Regions from separate parts of the Pandoraea pulmonicola genome, predicted to be linked through region 1. Evidence: predicted binding sites of a transcription regulator. Region 1 holds the regulator's gene; each other region holds the start of a gene.
What was found. Region 1 encodes sigma-54, which starts transcription at its own class of promoters, with help from an activator protein. Its sites were predicted from a motif close to TGGCANGNAANCTGCTTT; they were not measured.
Positions count from the first base shown of each region.

Region 2: the regulator sigma-54 is predicted to act here: its motif matches at 4,131-4,148, upstream of RO07_RS25965 (beta-propeller fold lactonase family protein).
Region 3: the regulator sigma-54 is predicted to act here: its motif matches at 1,827-1,844, upstream of exaC (acetaldehyde dehydrogenase ExaC).

Region 1 covers NZ_CP010310.2:613,022-620,668, reverse strand. The annotation lists gene RO07_RS02780 (monovalent cation:proton antiporter family protein) at 1-1,176, opposite strand, end outside; gene RO07_RS02775 (KpsF/GutQ family sugar-phosphate isomerase) at 1,384-2,364, shown strand; gene RO07_RS02770 (KdsC family phosphatase) at 2,396-2,959, shown strand; gene lptC (LPS export ABC transporter periplasmic protein LptC) at 2,984-3,646, shown strand; gene lptA (lipopolysaccharide transport periplasmic protein LptA) at 3,643-4,350, shown strand; gene lptB (LPS export ABC transporter ATP-binding protein) at 4,376-5,146, shown strand; gene RO07_RS02750 (RNA polymerase factor sigma-54) at 5,223-6,725, shown strand; gene hpf (ribosome hibernation-promoting factor, HPF/YfiA family) at 6,868-7,221, shown strand; gene ptsN (PTS IIA-like nitrogen regulatory protein PtsN) at 7,449-7,647, shown strand, end outside.
Region 2 covers NZ_CP010310.2:2,843,488-2,851,134, forward strand. The annotation lists gene RO07_RS12455 (hypothetical protein) at 1-297, opposite strand, end outside; gene RO07_RS12460 (NEL-type E3 ubiquitin ligase domain-containing protein) at 711-2,816, shown strand; gene RO07_RS25965 (beta-propeller fold lactonase family protein) at 2,861-4,006, opposite strand; partial or broken gene RO07_RS25540 (LpxL/LpxP family acyltransferase) at 4,209-4,736, opposite strand; gene RO07_RS12475 (RCC1 domain-containing protein) at 4,768-7,647, opposite strand, start outside.
Region 3 covers NZ_CP010310.2:5,372,141-5,379,787, forward strand. The annotation lists gene RO07_RS23155 (sigma-54-dependent Fis family transcriptional regulator) at 1-1,602, opposite strand, end outside; gene exaC (acetaldehyde dehydrogenase ExaC) at 1,898-3,418, shown strand; gene yiaY (L-threonine dehydrogenase) at 3,613-4,761, shown strand; gene RO07_RS23170 (IS110 family RNA-guided transposase) at 4,956-5,981, shown strand; gene RO07_RS23175 (mannose-1-phosphate guanylyltransferase/mannose-6-phosphate isomerase) at 6,533-7,647, shown strand, end outside.

The sequences.
Region 1 (7,647 bases):
CCATTCGTTCGCGACGAAGCGCAGCGCGATGCGATCGGCATTGATGATCAGGAACGGCGCGCACAGCATCGACAGCAGCATGCCCGCGAGCACCGCCTGCGACAGCGACGGGTCCAGCAGATGCCGGTCGATGACCAGATTGAGCAGCACGAAACCGAATTCGCCGGCCTGCGCGAGGCCCAACCCGGTACGGATGGCCGTGCCCGGCGGACTGCCGAACACGCGCGCCAGACCGGCGATGAGCGTGAACTTGACCAGCAGCGGGCCGACGAAGAAGAGCAGCACGAGCAGCGGCTGCTTCATCACGATGGCCGGGTCGAGCAGCATGCCCGTGGTGATGAAGAAGAGGCCGAGCAGCACGTCGCGAAACGGCTTGATGTCGTCTTCCACCTGGTGCCGGTACGGGGTCTCGGCGATCAGCATGCCGGCGATGAACGCGCCGAGCGCCATCGACAGGCCGAGGTGTTCGGTGATGTAGGCGAGCCCCAGCGTGAGCAGCAGCAGGTTGAGCATGAAGAGCTCTTGCGAGCGCCGTGCCGCGACCACGTGGAACCATCGTCCGACGAGCTTCTGCCCGAGCCAGAGCAGGAGCGCGAGCGCGCCGGTGATCTTGAGCGCCGCCAGCGACAGCGCCAGCACGAGCGCCTTCGAGTTGCCACCCAACGCGGAGATCACGATGAGCAGCGGCACCACCGCGAGATCCTGGAACAACAGCACGCCCATGATGTTGCGGCCGTGCTCGGTCTCCAGTTCGAGCCGCTCGGCGAGCATCTTGGTGACGATCGCGGTGGAGGACATCGCGAGCGCGCCGCCGAGCGCCACCGACGCCTGCCACGAGAACGCCCAGAACAGGTTGGCGAACGCCCCCAGCCCGACCGCGACGAGCAGGGTTCCCAGCACCTGGGACACGCCCAGCCCGAGCACGATGCGTCGCATGCTCTTCAATTTGGGTAGCGAGAACTCGATGCCGATCGAGAACATCAGGAACACGACGCCGAATTCCGCCAGGTACTGCACGCGTTGCGAGTCGGCGGCCAGACCCAGCGCGTGCGGGCCGATCACGATGCCGACGCTCAGGTAGCCGAGCATCGGCGGCAGGTGCAGCATGCGGAACAGCACCACCCCGAGGCAGGCGGCAAACAGCAGGACGAGAGTGAGTTCGAGCGGCGATGCCATCAGCTAAGGTGGTTTTCCAGAAAGAGAAGCGCGAAACCTGTCATGACCGGATGTCACGCAAGTGCCGTGCCAGTTTGCGTCCGAGCGACGGCCTCCGTTGGGAAACCGGGCGCTATCCGAACCTGCGGGGACCGCGTCCGATGCGCGCGGGGCCAGGCCTGGCGCGGCTGCACCTCGGCGCCGCAGCTGTTTTGATATACTCCGCGCATGATAGCGAAAATCAATCCAGGCCGGGCACTCGAGGTCGCCCGGGAGGTGTTGCGCACGGAAGCCGACGCCATCGAACGCGTCTCCGCGCACCTCGACGATAGCTTCTTCGAAGCCGTCTCGCTGCTGCTCGGCTGCCGCGGACGCGTCGTCGTCACCGGGATGGGCAAATCGGGCCACATCGGCCGCAAACTGGCTGCCACGTTCGCCAGCACCGGCACGCCGTCGTTCTTCGTTCACCCCGCCGAAGCCAGCCACGGCGATCTGGGCATGATCACGGCCGACGACATCGTCGTCGCCCTGTCCAACTCCGGCGAAACCGGTGAAATCGTCAGCATTCTGCCGATGATCAAGCGCCTCGGCGCGAAGCTCATCGCCATGACCGGCAACGCCGCGTCGAGCCTCGGACGTCTGTCCGACGTGCACCTGGACGCGCGCGTCGACAGGGAAGCCTGCCCGCTCGGCCTCGCGCCGACGGCCAGCACCACGGCCGCCCTCGCGCTTGGCGATGCGCTGGCCGTCGCCCTGCTCGACGCCCGCGGCTTCGGCGCCGAGGACTTCGCCCGCTCGCACCCGGGCGGTGCGCTCGGACGCCGCCTGCTGACTTTCGTGCGCGACGTGATGCGCACCGGCGAGCGGATTCCGCGCGTGCGCTCGAATGCGACCCTCTCCGAGGCCCTGCTCGAGATGACCGCCAAGGGACTCGGCATGACGGCGATCGTCGATGCCGACGATCAGGTCGTGGGCATCTTCACCGACGGCGACCTGCGCCGCCTGTTCAAGCGCACGCTCGATTTCAGCACGCTCACGCTGGCCGAGGTGATGAAGGTCGGCCCTCGCACCATCGGCCCCGACCACCTCGCGGCAGAGGCCGCCGAGTTGATGGAGCGCTTCGGCATCACACAACTGCTCGTCACCGAGAACGGCCGTCTCGTCGGTGCGCTGAACGTCCACGACCTGTTCGCCGCGAAGGTCGTGTGAGTCCCCGCCCCTTGCCCCCTGCTTCTTGCCGATGAGTCAGCCCAGCAACACCCCATTCGCTCACTTCGATGTCGCCGACGCGATGGCGCGCGCCGCACGTCTGCGCGTGATGATTTTCGACGTCGACGGCGTGCTCACCGACGGCGGCCTGCGTTACGGCCCCGCCGGCGAACTCATCAAGACGTTCGATTCGCTCGACGGCCACGGCCTGAAGCTGCTCGCCGAGGTGGGCATCGTCACGGCGATCATTACCGGGCGTCAGTCCGATATCGTCGCCAAGCGCGCGGCCGATCTGCGCGTCGCCCACGTGTATCAGGGCGTGCATGACAAGCGCGAAGCGTTCGAGGATCTCCGCGCCAAGGTCTCGGCGTCGGCCGAGGAGTGCGGCCACATCGGCGACGACTGGCCCGATCTGCCCGTGCTCACGCGCGTCGGCTTCGCGGCCTGCCCGGCCAACGCCCACGTCGAAGTGAAGGCCCGCGCCCACTGGATCGCCGCGGCACGCGGCGGCGAAGGCGCCGTGCGCGAACTGTGCGACTTCGTCCTGCGTGCGCAGGGACGTTACGACGCCCTGCTCGCCGAAGCCCTTGCCTGACGCCACGAGGTAGCCGACCCGCTCATGGCCATTCAACGCGTCTCCCCCGCCTCCCTGATCGCGATCGCCCTGCTCGCCTGCCTCGCGGCCGGCACGTACTGGCTCGTGCAACGCACGCTGCCGTCGGGCGCCGACCGTACGCCGTACGTGAAGCAGCACATCCCCGACTACTACGCCGACGACATGGTGATCTCCATGCTCTCGGCGAGCGGACAGACGCAGTACCGCGTCAACGCCGTGCACATGACGCACTTCGAGGACGATCAGACCACTGCCATGACGCTGCCCGCCGTGCGCGCGTTCACGCCCGAGCAGCCGGAGGTGACGGCCACGGGCAAGCGCGGCACGCTCAATGCCGACATGTCCGTCGTCGACCTGTACGACGACGCTGTCGTGGTGCGTCAGCCGGGCCCCCGCGATCCGGAAATGCGCGCGCTGTCCGAGCACTTCCAGGTGCTCGTGAACGAGGACATCGTGCGCACGGAGAAGCCCGTCCAGCTCTATCGTGGCGCCTCCGTCATGTATGGCGACGGCATGATTTTCAATAACATCACGCGGGCCGTACAATTGCTCGGCAATGTCCACGGCACCATCCAGCCGGCGGAATTGAGCAACAAACGCCCGGCACCGCCCGCCGCCGCGCCAGGCGCGGCTCCCCAGACCAAACAGGGCCCCAAGACCCCATGATCGATCGCCGCAACCTGCGACCTGCATCCCTATCGCTGCGTGCCCTGCGCGCGGCGGCCGCCGCTTTCGCCGCGCTCGCCGTGTTCGGTGCGCTGACCGCGCCGCTCGCACACGCCGAGCGCGCCGACCGCGACAAGCCGATCAACGTCGAGTCGGAACACATGAGCTATGACGACCTCAAGCAGGTCAACATCTTCACCGGCAACGTGACGATGACCAAGGGGACGATCCTCCTCAAGGCCGATCGCGTCGAAGTGAGTCAGGATCCGGAGGGCTATCAGTACGCCACCGCGTACTACAAGCCGGGCGGCCCGCTCGCCTACATGCGTCAGAAGCGCGACGGCGTGGACGAGTACATCGACGGCTGGGGCCAGACGATCTATTACAACGGCAAGACCGAAGTCGCCACGCTCACCACGCAGGCCACGCTCAAGCGTCTGGCCGGCGGCACGCGCGTGCTCGACGAGATCCACGGCAGCGTGATCACGTACGACACGTACAACGAGGTCTACACTGCCAACAGCGGCACCGATCAGGTCAACGCCAACAATCCGAACGGCCGGGTGCGCGCCACGCTCGCGCCGCGCAATGCCACCGGAGCCAACCAGGCGCAGCCGGGCGGTGCAAGCAAGCCCGCCGCGGCGCCGAAAGGCGATCTGCCGCCGCTGTCTCCCTCCAAAAGCATCGGGAATCCGCGTGAGTAATCCTGCCAACAACGCCTCCAGCGGCATCAATCCGGGCGCCGGTCCGTCGGGCAAGCCGAGCGCGCTCGTCGTGCGCTCGCTCAAGAAGCAATATGGCGCGCGTACCGTCGTCAAGGACGTCTCGCTCGACGTGAAGAGCGGTGAAGTCGTCGGTCTGCTCGGGCCGAACGGCGCGGGCAAAACGACGTCGTTCTACATGATCGTGGGTCTCGTGCCCGCCGACGACGGTGAAATCCAGCTCGACGGCAGCCTCATCAGCGAACTCCCGATTCACGAGCGCGCCCGCATGGGGGTCTCGTATCTGCCGCAGGAAGCGTCGGTTTTCCGCAAACTCACGGTCGAGGACAACATCCGCGCCGTGCTCGAACTGCAACTCGACGCCAACGGCAAGCCGCTCAAGCGCGAGGAGATCGAGCGACGCATCGAGGCGCTGCTCGACGAACTGCAGGTGAGCCATCTGCGCGAGAATCCGGCCATGTCGCTCTCGGGCGGCGAACGCCGTCGCGTGGAAATCGCCCGCGCGCTGGCCACGCAACCGCGCTTCATCCTGCTCGATGAACCGTTCGCCGGCGTGGACCCGATCGCCGTGCTGGAAATTCAGCGCATTGTGCGCTTTCTGAAAGACCGTGGCATCGGTGTCCTGATTACCGACCACAACGTGCGCGAGACGCTCGGCATCTGCGATCACGCCTACATCATCAGCGAAGGCTCCGTGCTCGCCGCAGGCACGCCCGACCAGATCGTGGCCGACGAAAGCGTTCGCCGTGTCTATCTCGGTGAAAATTTCCGGATGTAAAGGAAATTTTTCGCATGTAAACCCTGCCCTCGATAGGGCGCCGGGCCGGTTCCGTTGACGTGACAAAGCCTCTACAATGAAGGCGAGACACGCTATGAAACCGACCCTCCAACTTCGCACCTCGCAGCACCTGACCCTCACACCGCAGTTGCAGCAATCGATCCGGTTGTTGCAACTGTCGACGCTCGAACTCCAGCAGGAAGTCGAGCACGCCCTCACCCAGAACCCGATGCTCGAGCGAGAAGACGACTGGCTCGCGGGCTCGGTGCGCGTGGGCACGGACGGGTCGCTGCGCAACGAACGGAGCACCTCGGTCAGCAGCAACGATCGTTCCGAAGCCGCCAATGGTCACGACGACGCCCGCGAACTCGACGGCGAAACGCGCTTCGACGACAACGCGGGCGACAATGGCAGCGACTGGAGCCTGAACGACTTCGCCCGCACGGGCAGCGCTTCGGATGACGATGACAACGCGCGTCCGCAACTGCACGTCGACCATCCCAACCTGCGCGAGCACCTGCTGGCCCAGTTGCGCCTGACCAAGGCCAGCCCGCGTGATCGCGCGCTGGTGGAATTCCTCATCGAATCGCTCGACGAAGACGGCTATCTCGGGACCACGCTGGACGAAATTCAGGCGGAAATGCCCGAAGAACTGGCGCTGGAGACCGAGGAGATCAACGCCGCGCTCGCACTGCTGCAGAGCTTCGATCCGGCCGGCGTGGGCGCCCGCAGCCCCGCCGAGTGTCTGCGCCTGCAACTGCAGCGCTTGCCGGCCAGCGGCGTGCGCACGCTTTCGCTGCGCATCGTCTGCGACCATCTGGAACTGCTTGCCGCGCGCGATTACACGCGTCTGCGCCGCCTGCTGGGCGTGAGCGAGGACGCGCTGCGCGCCGCGCATCAACTGATCCGCTCGCTCGATCCGTTCCCGGGAGCCGCCTACGGCTCGCCACCCGCCGACTACGTGGTGCCGGACGTGCTGGTGCGCAGGCAGGGCAGCGGCTGGACCGCCGAGCTCAATCCCGAAGTCATGCCGCGTCTGCGCATCAACGAAATGTATGCGCGCATCCTGCGCAACAACCGCAACGACCCGGGCACCGGCAACCTCCAGCAGCAGCTCCAGGAAGCGCGCTGGCTCATCAAGAACATCCAGCAGCGGTTCGACACGATCCTGCGCGTCGCGCAGGCTATTGTCGAGCGTCAAAAGAACTTCTTCACGCATGGCGAAATCGGCATGCGGCCCTTGGTTTTGCGAGAGATTGCTGATACGCTGGGTTTACATGAATCCACGATTTCACGGGTGACAACGAGTAAGTACATGCTCACTCCATTTGGAACCTTCGAGCTCAAGTACTTCTTCGGGTCGCACGTGGCCACGGAAGCCGGAGGGGCTGCGTCGTCCACAGCCATCCGCGCCCTCATCAAGCAACTGATAGGAGCAGAAGACCCCCAGAGCCCCCTTTCCGACAGCCGTATCGCGGAACTGCTGGCAGAGCAAGGATTCGTGGTTGCGCGGCGCACCGTCGCGAAGTACCGCGAGGCCATGCGAATCCCCGCAGTGAACTTGCGCAAATCTTTGTAGGACAGTCCTGGTGCGCCATGTTGGCTCGCTGGGGCATCACGCCGCAGTGCGACATTGCGTCACGTCAATGGCTCGCACTCCCGCCAGCCAGCGTCGCTCGTGACGCGGCTTGCACTTCGGCATTTCAGCAAGGAGAGCAGCTATGAATCTGAAGATCAGTGGACACCATCTCGAGCTCACGCCGTCCCTGCGCGAATTCGTCGTCAACAAGCTTGAACGCGTGTTGCGGCATTTCGACCAGCTTATCGGCGCCGAGGTGATCCTCTCTGTCGACAAGACCAAGGAGAAGACCGGACGCCAGATTGCCAGCGTCACCGTGTATCTCAAGGGTAAGGAGATTTTCGTCGAGAAGTGTGACGAGAACATGTATGCCGCCATCGACAAGCTGATCGACATGCTCGACCGCAAGGTTATGCAATACAAGGACAAGGTGCAGGATCATGGCCGCGAAGCCCTCAAGCATCAACAGCCGCCGGAGGCGGAACCGCTCCAGTAACTCCTTTCCGGCGTGGTAGTCGCATCGACTGGCACTGACGCAAACCCGCACGGAACCACACGAGCGAATCTACGTCTGTCATAAATCTGGCATCACCCACCGCGGGGCCGTTGAACGGCCCCTTTTGTATGGGGCGACGCATCTGGCTTGACGCGGCTACGGGTGGTCTATAATGCGAGGTCAAATCGGGGGTTGGAGGGCGACTACGCGTGCGCCCGCATTACAAGATGAACCGTTTAGTCAAACTCTTACCTGCGTCCAATATCCTGCTTGGACTGTCCGTCACAAGCAAGAAGCGCGTCTTCGAGCAGGCAGGGCTCCTGTTCGAGAACAACGCCGGCCTGTCGCGCGCGCTCGTCACCGACAATCTGTTCGCACGCGAGCGGCTGGGTTCGACCGGTCTGGGAGAGGGCGTCGCCATTCCGC
Region 2 (7,647 bases), 2.2 Mb from region 1:
AAGGGACGCTGACATGCGTTCCAGTTGTTCCCTTTCAGGTGAAGGCTCCCCCGTTCCGGAAAGAAAAACGGCAACTCCTGGGGCACTCAATTCTACGTCGCCGGTCCCGAAATTCAACTGCCGATGTAGATACACGATGGACGACCTCAATCGTTCCAGAAAGAACGGATTCTCTGAGAAATCCTGAACCATGTTGCGAACGATTTCGGTGTCCTCGGCACGCTGACGACGAAGAGAGACGCCATCATGGTTTCGCGCATACGCTCGGACATCATGTCCAGTTCTGAATATCTGCATGACAGTTCACGTTTGAAAGTGGATGGAGGCTCCTCGTAGATTACGACCTTCCCAAGTTTCGTCTACTACATTTCGCTCATGAGCCCAAGGCGCTCCGCCCGTATCCACCGGTATCCGCGCAGCGCCCGCCGCTGTCAATCAGCGCACATGGAAGTCCCCGGGGGTACTGGCATGGACATCGGCATTGGCTTACGGCGACGAGAGTTGCGCCCAACTGGACCGACGGCCCTCCCCGTTAGCGAGACCCACTTCGCGCACGTCGGTGGCAAGGGCGGGCGACTGACAAATCGCTCGTTCGGCAAGCAGACGCCATCGCGACTGGATGCGCGTTTTTTTATAGTCGGTCCCACAGTTCATCGTCCAACATGCCGGGAAACTCGGAGGCGGTGTCTTTCTCTATTGCCACGTAACCCATGCTGACGACTTCCCTCAGTTCATTTTCGCCGGCTGCACCGGCTCAGTTGCTGAGCGTGCCGACCTCCTCGTCCCATCACGTCGAGGAAGCCGAAAGACTGACGTTTGAGTATGTGGGGCATGGGGACGATTCGGGGCACGAGTGGCGTTGCGCCGTGCTGTTGGCTGCGCTTGCCTGGGTTCATCACCAGTCCAGCCGGATGGGGAGCGACGACATGGCGCCGGTGCGCCGGGATCTGAAGCGGCATCTGGCCCGTTCATGCCGAGAAGGTGTAGACGTCGAGGCATTGGTGGATACCCTCGCAAGCCTTTGCGTTGCTACCCCGCAGGGTCATGTGTCCTGCGATCCCTCGCCAGTTCATGTGCAGCTCGCCCGTGACGTGCTCACCACGTTGGAGACTCGTGTGGACGCGCAAGCGCTTCTGAACGAACTGATCGGAAGCTTGCCTGGGGAGCGCGACGAGCATGACAGCGGCGTTGATGAGCTCTATCGGTCTGCGTTATGCGCATGGGTAGCCATCGGGCCGTTGGAATGGGGCGGAAAGGAAGAGCGCGCGACCGCCAGGGACAGGATTTTCAATATGGCCGATGGCAAACTGAATTTGCATGGATTAGGGTTGGGTCATCTGCCCGAATTGCCCGTGGGCCTCGCGTCGCTTGACATAAGCTACAACGATCTGACCGAGGTGCCGGTCTTTTCCGAAGGGCTTGCGACGCTTGACGCAACCGGCAACAAGGTGACTGAGCTGCGCGCCTTGCCGGCGAGCCTCACGACGCTTAACGTAAGCGACAACCTGTTGAACAAGCTGCCGACCTTGCCTGCCGGTCTCGCCGTGCTTGATGTAAGCGGCAACGAATTGGTCGAGCTCCCGTCCTTGCCTGCGAGCCTCACGATATTGGATGCCCATGCCAACGAGTTGACCGAACTGCCGGCTTTGCCGGCGAGCCTCAAGAGGCTTCACGTGGGCAACAACCGATTGACCCGGCTGCCAGCCGTGCATGAAGGACTCATATGGCTGTGCGTGCAACGCAACCAACTGCCCCGGTTGCCGACAAGCGTCTTGAGTATGTCGCATGATGGTCAGGTATTTATTGAGGGCAACCCATTCTTGTCTGCCCACCTGCAACGACTGGATGCGACCATGTCTGCGCCAAGATACAGTGGGCCTCAGATCCACTTCTCCATGGCGCCTGCCGACATGGGCATCGCAGCGGTGCGCCCTCTTGTCGAAGCAATTCGGGACTGGTGCGGCAACGATGGGCAAGTGCAGGCGGACCAATGGCATGCGCACAGCGAGGAAGCGCACGCTGCGGAATTCTCCAGGTTTCTGGATCGCTTGAGAGAATCCGTCAATTACAACCCAGACTTCAAGGTGGCAATCGCCAGTTGGCTATCCAAGCTTGCAAGGGATGGAGAGCTTCGCCAACTGGTCTTCCAGGTCGTCCAAGGGGCCAGCGAATCCTGCGAGGATCGGGTCGCACTCGCTTATAACAATCTGACGAAACTCAGTCATGCGCACGCCGTAGCCCGTGGCGAATACGATGCTAGGCTCGAGGAGATCATCGACCGCGGGCACGGCGCATTTCGCTTGGACGCCCTGGAGAAGATCGCCCGCAGGAAGGCCCAGGTGTTACCGCTGGTTGACGAAATCGAAGTCTATCTGGCCTATCAGGTGCAGTTGCGCGATCGGCTGAAATTACCCACGGACATCGCAAACATGCGCTTCTTCCATGTCGCCGGGGTGACACCTCAGGATCTGAGGGGCGCCGAGCAGGAGGTTCGCGCTCGAGAACCGTTGGAGTTCCCTCAATATTTCCTGGTCGAATGGGCGCCTTGGCGGCAGGTGCTGGCGCGCTTGGACTCTGAGGGAACAGAGCGAGCGCGTCAAAAATTGCACGACATGCTCCCCGTCTACGATCAAGAAGTGGCGGCGCAGTTGGCCAGTCTTGATCTACGGGACGATCCCGATGGGCGGGCACAGGTCGGGGTTGGCGTCATGAAGGCACAGCAGCTGGATGTCTATAAAGCGCTTACCCGGGAGTTCTTGCGCAAGCGGAATGAGGAAGCTCTCATGGACCGGATCATGGGCACTGTCAACCGGTGACAGCATCGGCACCGGTTGACGCCGCTTCGGCCATCTGCAAGGAATTACACGTCGATGATGACCATGCCAAATAATCCAGCGCCATTACCATTGTCGACGGTTATTGATGGTTTGGGTGTAAGCGATCCATCATCGTCATTGACTTCATAGACATATACGTTTCCTTCATACTCGGACATCGCATAAAGGTATTTCCCTGAAGGATCAACAGTCAACGCAGATATTTTCAAGCCGATTGATCCGCATGGTTTTTGATCGGATTTTGACAGAAACCCATCCGATCCGATCTTGTATGAAGCAACAACATTCGCGCCTTGGTCGTCGAGCATATCTCCGGTTACGCCAATAAAGAGATATTTCCCGTTCGGACTGATAGCGCAGGCGGTACCGGATCCGTTCAATTGGGCCACGTTTCCGAGTGGCGTGAACTGTCGGCCGGAACCATCCAATTTGAAGCCCGCGACCTGAAGAGGGGTGGGGGCGTTAGTGGGGGTGGTGCCAAAAATTACGTAGGCAAATTTTAAATTGGCCGCTAGAGCGTATCCTTGACCGGTGCCCACAACCTCCCCGCTGCCAAGATAGGAAAGACCGAAAGCGCTGGTTTCCAAGGCAACGATCTGTGTTTTATTGGCCGGCGTGTTTCGGTAGAGCGCAAATAAAATCTGAGCCTGATAGGAGGGATCTGCTCCAGGCGTGGAAACGAGTTCTAGATCCGCGACGTCGCCAACCACACTATCCGGGAGTCCATTTACCTTCTTGTTCCATGGCCTCACGGTGTCTGGGGGTGAAAACCTGAATCCAGGAATCTGCTCGGTAAGTGGATTTTGTTCGTCTGCTTGGATGTAATTGTCGATATATATGTCGTACGTATTAGATCCGGTGTAAAATCCAACGATATAACTGGGTTCCGACTGCACTCCGTTAGTGTAATGCTGAATATTCGGTGTTAGAGAGCCATCATCATTGACGTGGTAAATGCTTATGGCCCCCATGCTCACGGTCACATTGTTGGATTGATTCGCGAGGAATATATAATTTCCTCCGCGCTGAAATGCTGATGCATTGGCGCACGCGATATCAACGGCATCCGTGCTTGGCACAGGACGTCCCAATGACGATAGTGAGCCATCCGGCTGCACGGAATAAGGATAAACAACTCCATATCCCAGGAAGTAAGCAAATTTTTTCATTTCTCATGTCCTCGATAATATGACCTGCTTTGTCGGCTTATATATTCACTTGATTGGCATAAGGCCATACACCTCAAAGCCTGCCTACTAGCAGAACTGATAGTTCTCGTGCCGGAACATTCGAATTGCCGTTTGCATCTCATGCAGGCTTGCGGCAATACAGACGATCATAATTCTGTGCGAGCCGGAGGCGCCGGACGAGTCAATACACGCTTGGCATGCCGGCCGGTCGACTCTTGAAGCGCCGATGGACCCAGTAATATTGCTCCGGGCGCTGATTGATCTGCGTCTCGAGAAACTCATTTATTCGACGCGCGTCGCTCGCCTCCCCTTCTGACGGAAAGTCACTGAACGGCTCGAAGATGGTCAGCTTATATCCGCGATAATCGGGCAGCACTTCCGTCACGAACGGTATAACGCGCGCGTTCGACATGCGTGTGTACAGTGAGGCGGCGGGCAGGCGCGTGGAGTAAAGTATGCAACCGACCTAGATGCTCACAAAATGGAAGCCCAGAAAGATGGTCGGCGGAGCATTCTTGTCTTCCAGGTCAATTCGACTGTCGATCTGGACCAGGTTCCGTATCCTCTGCGCGCTGCCATACCATTGAATCGCACTGCCAAACCTTGCGACGAGCGCATAGGGAAGGACTGCGAAGAGGCGCAGCAGCGCTACGACGACGACAAAACCCAATCGCCCCAGGAGGTTCCCCCGATCGTGAGAATCGCTCATCGCAACTCGGCTGGAAGTGCCCAGTGCCGCATCATCGACGCGACGCCGCCTCATGGCCCCTGACACGTAACGCAGTGCGTGCTCGACCGCGCGCTGCCGCGCCCGCCTCATAGGTGAGGCCGCTGTCGAGATACGGCTTGACCGAGGTGCTGTTGCCACCACCAGCCGCCGTCCCCCAGGTGACCGCGCCACCCCCGGCGAGAATCGCAACAAAGGCTTCGCTGTTGCCGTAGATTGCGCGCACGTTCTGAAGCTGTGCCTTGACCGCAGACGAGTCACCACCGTAGGCGGCGTTGCCCCATGTCACGACGGTGCCGTCGCGGCGTAGCGCGGCAAACGCAGCGTCGGTACTGGCGACCTGTACGATGTCCTGAATCAACGCGATGTCCGCCGGGACAACGCTCCCCCAGGAGGAACTCCCCCAAGCGACCACGTGCCCGTTGGCACGGCGCGCGGCGAAAGCGCCCTTGGTGGCGGTGACCTCCTCGATATCGGTCAATTCGGCGATATCGGGGGGCAACACGCCGCCCCAATCGGCATTGCCCCAGGCGAGCACCTGCTTCCCTTCGGTCAGTACGGCGTAGGCCAAGGCCGACACCGAGGCCAATTCCACAATGTCCCGACGGGCCGCAATGGTAGCCGGAACCGCGCCACCATTGCCGGCGGTCCCCCAGGCAACTACCGTCTTGTTCGCGCGCAACGCACAGAAGGACTCGTAGTTGCCGCGCACGTCGATAATGTCTGTGACTTCCGAGCTAATGGACTCCGGCACTTTCCCGCCGTAGCGGGTGTCGCCCCAGGCCACGATCTGCCCTGTTTTTCGAAGGGCAGCGAGTGCTGAAGAGCCGGAAAAGATCTGTGTGACGTCCGACAGAGCGAGGACGTCGGCCGTCGCCTGGCCTCCATGGTCGCGATTTCCCCACGCCTCGATATGTCCGTTGGCGCGCAACACCGCGAACGCTGCGTAGCTTCCTGCGATGCGCGTCACGTCGGTCACCCTCTGGGTGAACCCGTCAGGCAACGTCCCGCCATTGTCTGCATTGCCCCACACCGCTATCCGCCCGTTACTGCGGCGCACGGCGAAGGCGGCTCGCGTGGCGGCCATTTCGACGACGTCATCGTAGGTCAAAATGGTCGACGGCACGGTGCCACCGTAGCCGGCGACTCCCCAGCCGATTACCCCTCCTTTATTGAGGAGCGCCACCATCGCGGCTGTGCCTCGGGTCGTGCCGTTATCACCTGATCCAGCGATATTGACAGGCTGGATCGTGATCGTATCGTCCTGGCTCTTGACGTTCAGAGGAACCCACGGACGCGTGTCCTTGAACGATGCGCCGAGTTTCCAGTTGGACTCATCGTCGTAGCGCCATTGCGCACTCAATGGCTGCGAAGTGGCCTTGTCGAAGGCGCTCAGGCGATGCGACACATGCTCCCACCGGAAGCCGGCCGAACCATTTCGTGCGCCCATGACCAGCAACTTGCCTTGCCCGGGTTGCGCGATCACGTCGTAAAGCGAGGGCGGCGATTTCTCCTCGGTCGGGTTGCCTGCTCGAATCACCGTGTACTCGAGCGTTACGGTCTGCCCCACATCCGCCTGCACCGTGGCTTGTGACACGTTCAGCGTCACGTCGCCGCCCTGCTCCGCATCGCTGACCGTATGGTTTGCCGTGACCGAGCCCGGGCCCGGTACGCCTTGCCACTGCAAGGTGATCTGATCGCCCGCCCGAAACCCGCCCGAGCGATCGAGCCGCACGGTCGCGCCATCGGGACAATCGGCAGGATCGAGCGTGCTGCCCTTGGCCTGGTCGATCGTCGCCGCAGGCAGATTGCCCTGTTGAACGGTCAAGGTCAGCGGCAGGCTCGACGCATAACGTTTACCGGCTCGCCACAGGCTGTACGACACCGTGACCTGCGCATCGAGGCTCGCCATGACGTTGGGATAGGGAACGTCGAACTCGATGGACTGGTCCGTCTCGGTCGAGAGCAGAACATGTTCGCCGTCCCAGTTGCCAGGCGTCTTCTGAGACGCCCACGTCAGCCGGATCGTGTCGCCCTGGCGCGTGTGCTCGGCCGCGGGCACGAATACCGGGCAGCCAATCTGGGGCGACAGCGACCGGGGATCGAGCACGCCATTGGCCACCTCGGGCACGCTAGGTGGCGCGACCTGCGCCACCTGCTGTTCGACTTGCAGGGTCAGCACGTTCGACTGCAGCCAGGTGGCGTTGTCGGTCTGCAATACCGAATATTGGAACGTGACGCTCTTATTGAGAAACGGGGTGATGTTCGCGTACGGGATATGAACCGGATAGGGCTCCGTCTGGAAGTTCTCCGAGATATCGAACGGAATCTCGATGCCGTCGGGCGGGCCGCCTCCCCAAACGGCCTTGCCCTTCACGCCATTACCGAGCCCCTCGTTGGGCCCGAGCAAGCCGGTGCATCCATCGGGCACGAGGTCGGGGTTCAGGATATCTCCGATGGCCTCCGCGACGACCGGCGCCGGCAGCTTGCTCTCATCGGGCGCGTTGCCGATGCGCAGGGCATAGAGTGCGGAGGGCGAGATGGCGCCACCGCGATTGACGTCGTAGCGCACATGCACGGTCTTGTCCAGATAAGGCCCGACGTACTCGGCCTCGACCAGGAAGGTGACCGAGCGCACGGCGCGCAGGGTGATTTCATCCTCGTAGTAGCCCGCTTCGCCGGCGGCGCCCCAGTACATATAGACCTTGTCGCCCGCGGCCATGCCCTTGTAGATCGGGATTCTCACGAGCACGTCGCTGGTCGCCAGGCTGCCGTCCAGATGCCCGTCGACGGCTTCGTCGACGCTGGGCGCGGCCAGCAGCGGCGGGTTGCCGATGTGCAGGGGCAGCGGCGCGGAGGGAATCTCGGGGCCGCCGTCGCCGGGCTCGACGAG
Region 3 (7,647 bases), 1.1 Mb from region 1:
CGCTGGCGTCACACTGAGCGAGCCGTCCGTCCGCGCCTGTGACAACAACCGTTGAATCAGGTCGATCTTGTCCTCGCGCTCGCGCAATGGCGGTATGTTGACCTCCAGACCGCTCAGCCGGTAGAACAGATCCTCGCGGAATTGCCGCTCCGCGATGCGTTCCGACAAATCGCGATGCGTCGCGCTGAGAATGCGGATGTCGAGCGGCACCGGCTCGCCGCCGCCCAGTGGCACCACCATCCGCTCCTCCAGCACGCGCAGCAGCCGCGTCTGCATGGCGAACGGCATATCGCCGATCTCGTCGAGAAATAACGTGCCGCCGTTGGCCTGCCACAGCTTGCCGTTCATCCCCTCCTTGCGCGCCCCGGTGAAGCTGCCGCCGACGTAGCCGAACAACTCGCTCTCGATCAGCGATTCGGGAATCGCCGCGCAATTGAGGGCGACGAACGGGCCGTTCGCGCGAGCACTCGCCGCATGCACCGCGCGCGCGAAGACTTCCTTGCCACTGCCGGTTTCCCCGCGGATGAGTACGGGAACGTCGTGCGCGAATACGCGGCAGGCGCGCGAAAACGCTTGCGCGAGCGCCGGGTCCGCAAACGGTTTCGCCACCGCTTGCGCCGCGGCGTCCGGGAGACCGTCGGTGCGACGCGTCGCACGGATTGCCGCACGCGCGGGCGCTCGCACCATGGCGAGCAACAGTTCGCTCGTGTGGGTGCGAATCGGCCAGCAGGTGCTCGGTGCGGGATGTCCTTGCGCGAAGAGAGAATCGAGCGTGGGCGCGAACCATCGATCGATGCGCGAGCCGACGATCTCGTCGCGCGCGATGCCAAGACGATTGAGGGCGCTCTGGTTCGCGGCGAGCACGCGTCCCGTGTCGTCGAAGGCGATCAGCGCCTGCGCGAAACCGCCGAGGTGATCCGCCTGCTCCTGCAATTGCAGCAGCCACTCGTCGCGATATTGCTGAAAGAAATACTCGCTCTCCACGACCTTGGCGCTGAGATTCACGAGGGCGAGCGTATGGAACTGGCTCTGCCGGGTGACGTCGGCGCTCGTGGACGACACGTCGATGACGGCGAGCAATTCGCCCTGCGGCGCGAACACCGGACTCGCGGTACAGGTGAGCGGCGTGTGCAGCGCACGGAAGTGATCCTGCTGGCAAATGATCACCGGCGCGCGTTCGACCACGCAAGTGCCGATACCGTTGGTGCCTTCGCACGACTCGCTCCAGTCCGCCCCCGGCCACAGGCCGGCGCGATGAAACGCATCGCGCGAGCGCTCGTGCAGGCGCGAATCGACGATCACGCCGTCGGGGCCGGTGAGCAGCACGGCCTGGTCGGGATGCGTCAGTTGGCGTTGCAGGCGTTCGAGCACGGGCATCGACACGTGACGCAGACGTTCCATGGCATTGCGCCGCTCGCGAAGTTGCGTCGACTCGAGCACGCGTGGCGCCATGCGTGCGCCCGGGTCGAGCGCATGCTCGTCGAAGCAGCGGCGCCACGAACTGGCGATGTTCGGGTCCGTCGCCGCGACGGCAGACGTCATGTCGCCCTGAACAACGTTCAACACGCGGCGTGCGTGCGCGAATTCTGGAGTCGCTGGCATTGGTCGTCTCCCCCTGCCGGATGGTCTCGTAGTCGTTCCCCGAAGCATCTCCCATGCCGGGGAGGAACGCAATGCGGGAAATCAATCGCGCAGCGCGCGGCGATTGCCTGTCTCACGCCTGGGACAGGCGGTGTCACGGGTGGTGACACACCTGTCACGGATTCGATACACGTTGCTTGCCCGCATGCAGCGGCGATGTCCGTCCAGACGGCATTCGGCGCGGGTGGCCCGCGAATTGCTTACCGGTCTCGCGTGGCCGATGCGCCACCGACACGACAATATCCGGAGACACGACATGCGATACGCCCCACCCGGCACGCCCGGTGCCCTGCTGTCCCTGCAACCCCGTTACGAAAACTACATCGGCGGCAAGTTCGTCCCGCCGGTGGAAGGACGCTACTTCACCAATACGTCGCCGGTCACCGGAGGCGTCATCGGGGAGTTTCCCCGCTCCGGCAGCGCCGACATCGAACTGGCCCTCGACGCGGCGCACGCGGCGGCGGCCAAGTGGGGCAGGACGTCGGTGCAGGCACGCTCGCGCATTCTGTTGCAGATCGCCGATCGCCTCGAAGACCATCTCGAGCGCTTCGCCGTGGCCGAGACGTGGGACAACGGCAAGGCGGTGCGTGAAACGCTCGCCGCCGACCTGCCTCTCGCCATCGATCATTTCCGCTACTTCGCCGGCTGCATCCGTGCGCAGGAAGGCACGGCGGCGGAGATCGACGAGCACACCGCGGCCTATCATTTCCACGAACCGCTGGGTGTCGTCGGTCAGATCATTCCGTGGAATTTCCCCTTGCTGATGGCCGCGTGGAAGCTCGCGCCGGCGCTCGCGGCAGGCAACTGCGTGGTGCTCAAACCGGCCGAGCAGACGCCGCTGACGATCACGCTGTTCGCCGAGTTGGTCGGCGATCTGCTGCCCCCGGGCGTACTCAACATCGTCCAGGGTTATGGCAGAGAAGCCGGCGAAGCGCTCGCCACAAGCCGCCGCATCGCGAAGATCGCCTTCACGGGATCGACGCCCGTGGGCGGACAGATCCTGTCCAAGGCCGCGGCCAACCTGATTCCAAGCACGGTGGAACTCGGCGGCAAGTCGCCGAACCTCTTCTTCGACGACATCATGCGCGCCGAGCCGGAATTCATCGAGAAGGCCGCCGAGGGGCTCGTGCTGGGCTTCCTGAACCAGGGCGAAGTGTGTACGTGTCCGTCGCGCGCACTCGTGCAGGAGTCGATCTACGAACCGTTCATGGAGGTCGTGATGGCGCGCGTGGCGCGCATCAAGCGCGGCGATCCGCTGGACACGGAAACGGCAGTCGGCGCGCAGGCATCGCAGCAGCAGTTCGACAAGATCCTCACGTATCTCGATCTCGCTCGCAAGGAAGGCGCGCAGGTGCTCACCGGCGGCGGCATCGAGAAGCTGGACGGTCCGCTCGCCTCGGGCTTCTACATCCAGCCCACGCTGCTCAAGGGCGAGAATCGCATGCGCGTGTTCCAGGAAGAGATCTTCGGGCCGGTCGTCGGCGTGACGACGTTCCGCGACGAAGCCGAAGCGCTGGCGATCGCCAACGACACCGAGTTCGGTCTTGGCGCGGGCGTGTGGTCCCGCGACATCAATCGCGCCTATCGCGTTGGCCGTGCGATCCAGGCCGGGCGAGTATGGACGAACTGCTATCACCTTTATCCGGCGCATGCGGCCTTCGGCGGCTACAAGAAGTCCGGCATTGGTCGCGAGACGCACAAGATGATGCTCGATCACTATCAGCAAACGAAGAACCTGCTGGTGAGCTACGACACCCATCCGCTCGGCTTTTTCTGAGCGCCCCTTCTTCACCCTCCACCCTCTATTCGACACCGAGTTTGCAGCAGGTCAAGGACGTATCGCGCTTCGGGTGCGATGCTGTCCTCAGCATCTGCAATGAATCGTGACATCGTCACCGAATCGCGTCCGGCGCCGAAGCGCCCGACGCGCGGGACGGTGCATCCTCCACAAAACCGATAAGGAGCATGACCATGAGCACGACTTTCTTCATCCCGGCCGTCAACATGATGGGCATCGGCAGTCTCGACGAGGCGATCGCCGCCCTGCGGCAGTACCACTTCCGTCGCGCGTTGATCGTGACCGACGCCGGGCTCGCCAAGGCCGGTGTGGCCGAGAAGGTGGCGAAGCTGCTGGCGCAGCAGGACATTCAGTCGGTGACTTTCGATGGCGCGAAGCCGAACCCGACGGTCGGCAACGTCGAAGCCGGGCTCGCGATGCTCCAGCAGCATCAATGCGACTTCGTGATCTCGCTCGGTGGCGGTTCGCCGCACGACTGCGCGAAGGGCATTGCGCTGTGTGCGGCCAACGGCGGGAAGATTGCGGACTACGAAGGCGTCGATCGTTCGAAGAAGCCCCAGTTGCCGCTCGTCGCCATCAACACGACCGCCGGAACCGCGAGCGAGATGACGCGTTTTTGCATCATCACGGACGAAAAGCGCCACGTGAAGATGGCGATCGTCGACCGGAACGTGACGCCGCTGTTGTCCGTGAACGATCCGGCATTGATGGCGGCAATGCCCAAGGGACTCACGGCGGCCACCGGCATGGACGCCCTCACTCACGCGACCGAGGCGTATGTGTCGACCGCGGCGACGCCGATTACCGATGCATGTGCGTTGAAGGCGGTGACGCTGATCGCGCAGAACCTGCGACGCGCGGTGTCGCACGGTGACGACATGACGGCGCGCGAGAACATGGCGTACGCGCAGTTCCTCGCGGGGATGGCGTTCAACAACGCGTCGCTCGGCTATGTCCACGCGATGGCGCACCAGCTCGGCGGCTTCTACGATCTGCCGCACGGGGTGTGTAACGCCGTGCTGCTGCCGCACGTGGAGGAGTTCAACGCCAGCGTGAGCGCGGGGCGGCTGAAGGACATCGCTCAGGCAATGGGAGAAAAGGTCGATGGACTGAGCGACGACGAAGGCGCCAAGGTCGCGATTGCCGCCATTCGCCGACTGTCGAAGGACATCGGCATTCCGGCAGGTCTGACCGAACTCGGTGCGAAGCTGGAGGATATTCCGACGCTCGCGGCAAATGCGATGCAGGACGCGTGCGGGTTCACGAATCCGCGGCGAGCCGAACAAGCCGAGATCGAGGAAATTTTCCGGCGGGCGTTCTGATCGCGTGGGTTGATCGGCCACGGTGACCGGCGCGCTGCGACGCGGTGCGAACGTGGAATCGACAGTAGTTTGAGATTGACGCATTGCCCCTCAGGCACTGGATTCGGATCCGGGGTCTGAGGGGCTAATGAGATGGTCACCCCCACCCTACACGCGGGTAACGCGGTAGGGTGTTTTCATTTTGGAGGGCCATCATGCAAACCGTGACGCTGGTAGGAATCGATCTAGGCAAGCATACGTTTCACCTTCATGGGCAGGATCGGCAAGGCAAAGCCGTGTTTCGCAAGAGGGTGAGTCGCAAGCAACTGGTCGAGTTTTTCGCGACATTTCATGCTTGCACGGTGGTCATGGAGGCGTGCGCCGGAGCCCATCATATGGCCCGGCAACTTGCGGGCTTTGGGCATCAAGTCAGGCTCATCTCGCCGCAATTCGTGCGGCCTTTCGTCAAAAGCAACAAAAACGACTTCGTGGATGCCGAGGCGATTTGCGAGGCGGCATCTCGTCCGGCCATGCGGTTTGTGACACCAAAGACCGAATCGCAGCAGACGCTCGGGGCATTGCATCGGGTGCGCGAATCGCTGATTCGGGATCGGACCAAGACGATTAACCAACTCCATGGGTTTTTGCTCGAATTCGGCATCAGCCTGCCGATCGGTCAGGCAGTCATCAGGCGTTTGCCTGCGGTGTTGGCCGAGTATTCGCTGCCGCCACGGCTTATCGCTGTGCTCGAGCGATTACACGCTCACCACAAGTACCTTTGTGAGCAAATCTGTGAAATCGAAAAGGAGCTGACGCGCCAACTTGCCGAGGACGATCTGGGGCAACGTCTGCTGAGCATCCCCGGTGTTGGACCGATCACCGCCAGCGTGTTGGCCGCTGAGATGGGCGATGGCAAGCAATACGCATGCAGCCGCGATTTTGCCGCAGCCACAGGGCTTGTGCCACGCCAGTACAGCACGGGCGGCCGTGCGACTTTGCTGGGTATAAGCAAGCGTGGAGATAAGAACTTGCGGCGTTTGTTAGTGCAGTGCGCCCGAGCATATATGCAGCGGCTGGAACGTCAGACAGGCCGCCTCGCCGACTGGGTGCGCGCGATGCTCACACGTAGGCATTCGAACGTAGTGGCCTGTGCGCTAGCGAACAAGCTGGCACGAACCGCATGGGCGCTGGCCACACACAACACGATATTCGATGCGAGGCCGAGCGCCATGCCAACTTGAGCGCCTACTCCCTAACTATTTTCCGAGAAACACCCACCTGGTTTTGCGACGACTGAAATTGGATGACGTGAACGGCACACCGGCCTGACGAACAACCTGATAAAACAATTGGCTCTTGAAGCCGAGGGGCTTTTTAGGAGTGTCAGGCGCGACTCTCATCGTGGCGCGGGGAGAAACTCCCCACATCGACGCCGGATAGATTTAGGCAAGCCAAACACTGCATCAAATCAGTCTTGCAAAAATGGGGGTGACCATAGATTTTGTTTTTTTGATGCCGAAAGGCGTTGAATGACCTATTTGCCGCTGCGGTACCCCGTCGGTTGCCCTGATGCCGATTCGTTCGCGCCGCCGCACGTCCGCGCTCGCGCCAATGCGGAAAATACCGGAAGCGCGCACATCGTTGCCCGATCCGCTATATTTGCGGCTTACACCCCGTACGTCATGTGACACGGAACATGATGCTGACACACGGGTGCAACATGCGGGCGCCACACAAGACAAAACGAATCGAGTATCAGCTCCAACGACCAGTATTTTTGAGCCACCCGAAAATGAACATCTATCCGGTAGTCCTCTGCGGCGGAAGCGGTACGCGTCTTTGGCCAATGTCGCGCGGCGGGAACCCGAAACAGTATCTGAAGCTCCTGGGCGATCGGACGCTGCTTCAACAGACCGTGGCGCGTCTGCACGCGATTCCGGACGTCACGGCCCCCATTGTCATTGCCAGCAACGATCAGCGGTTCCAGGTCGCGGAGCAGCTTCGCGAATCGGGCGTCGAGCCGCTCTCGATCGTGCTCGAACCTCATGGCCGCAATACCGCACCGGCCATTGCGGTCGCGGCATCGATCGCGGTGCGGCGAGACCCCGATGCCCTGCTGATGGTGCTGCCTTCGGATCACGTGATCCAGAACGAAGCGGCATTTGCGCGAGCCGTGCGCGCAGCGACTGTCATCGCGGCCGACGGACGTCTGGTTACCTTCGGCGTCGCGCCGACGCAACCCCACACGGGATACGGCTATATCCGGCGAGGCGCGCCGATTGGCGGCAATCCGAACGCGTTCGTCATCGACGCCTTCGTCGAGAAGCCCGACATGCAAACCGCTGCGGCGTTTGTCCAGGATGGGGGTTACGACTGGAACAGCGGGATGTTCCTGCTCAATGCGGGGACTTACCTCGACGAGCTCAGACGCCATGCGCCCGACGTCGCCCGGCAGAGCGAGTTGTCGCTCTCGCAAGCGCAACAGGACAACGATTTCCTGCGGCTCGATGCGGCTTCGTTCTCGGCCTGCCCCAGCGTTTCGATCGACTACGCCGTCATGGAAAAAACGGACCGCGCGGCGGTGGTCGTCACGAACGACCTTGGCTGGAACGACATCGGCTCCTGGACGGCGCTCGCCGATCTCGCCGAACGCGACGAGAACGGCAACGCGCTCATCGGCGACGTTCTGGTGGAATCGGTGTCGAATTCATACTTGCGCGCCGAACACCGGATGCTGGCGGTAATTGGCGTGGAGGATCTGATCGTCGTCGAAACGGCGGACGCGGTATTGGTCGTCCACCGCGACAAGGCGCAGGACGTCAAGAAGATCGTCGAAACGCTCAATCGCTCGGGCCGCAAGGAGTCCGTGACGCATCGACGCGTTGCGCGGCCCTGGGGCTCGTACGA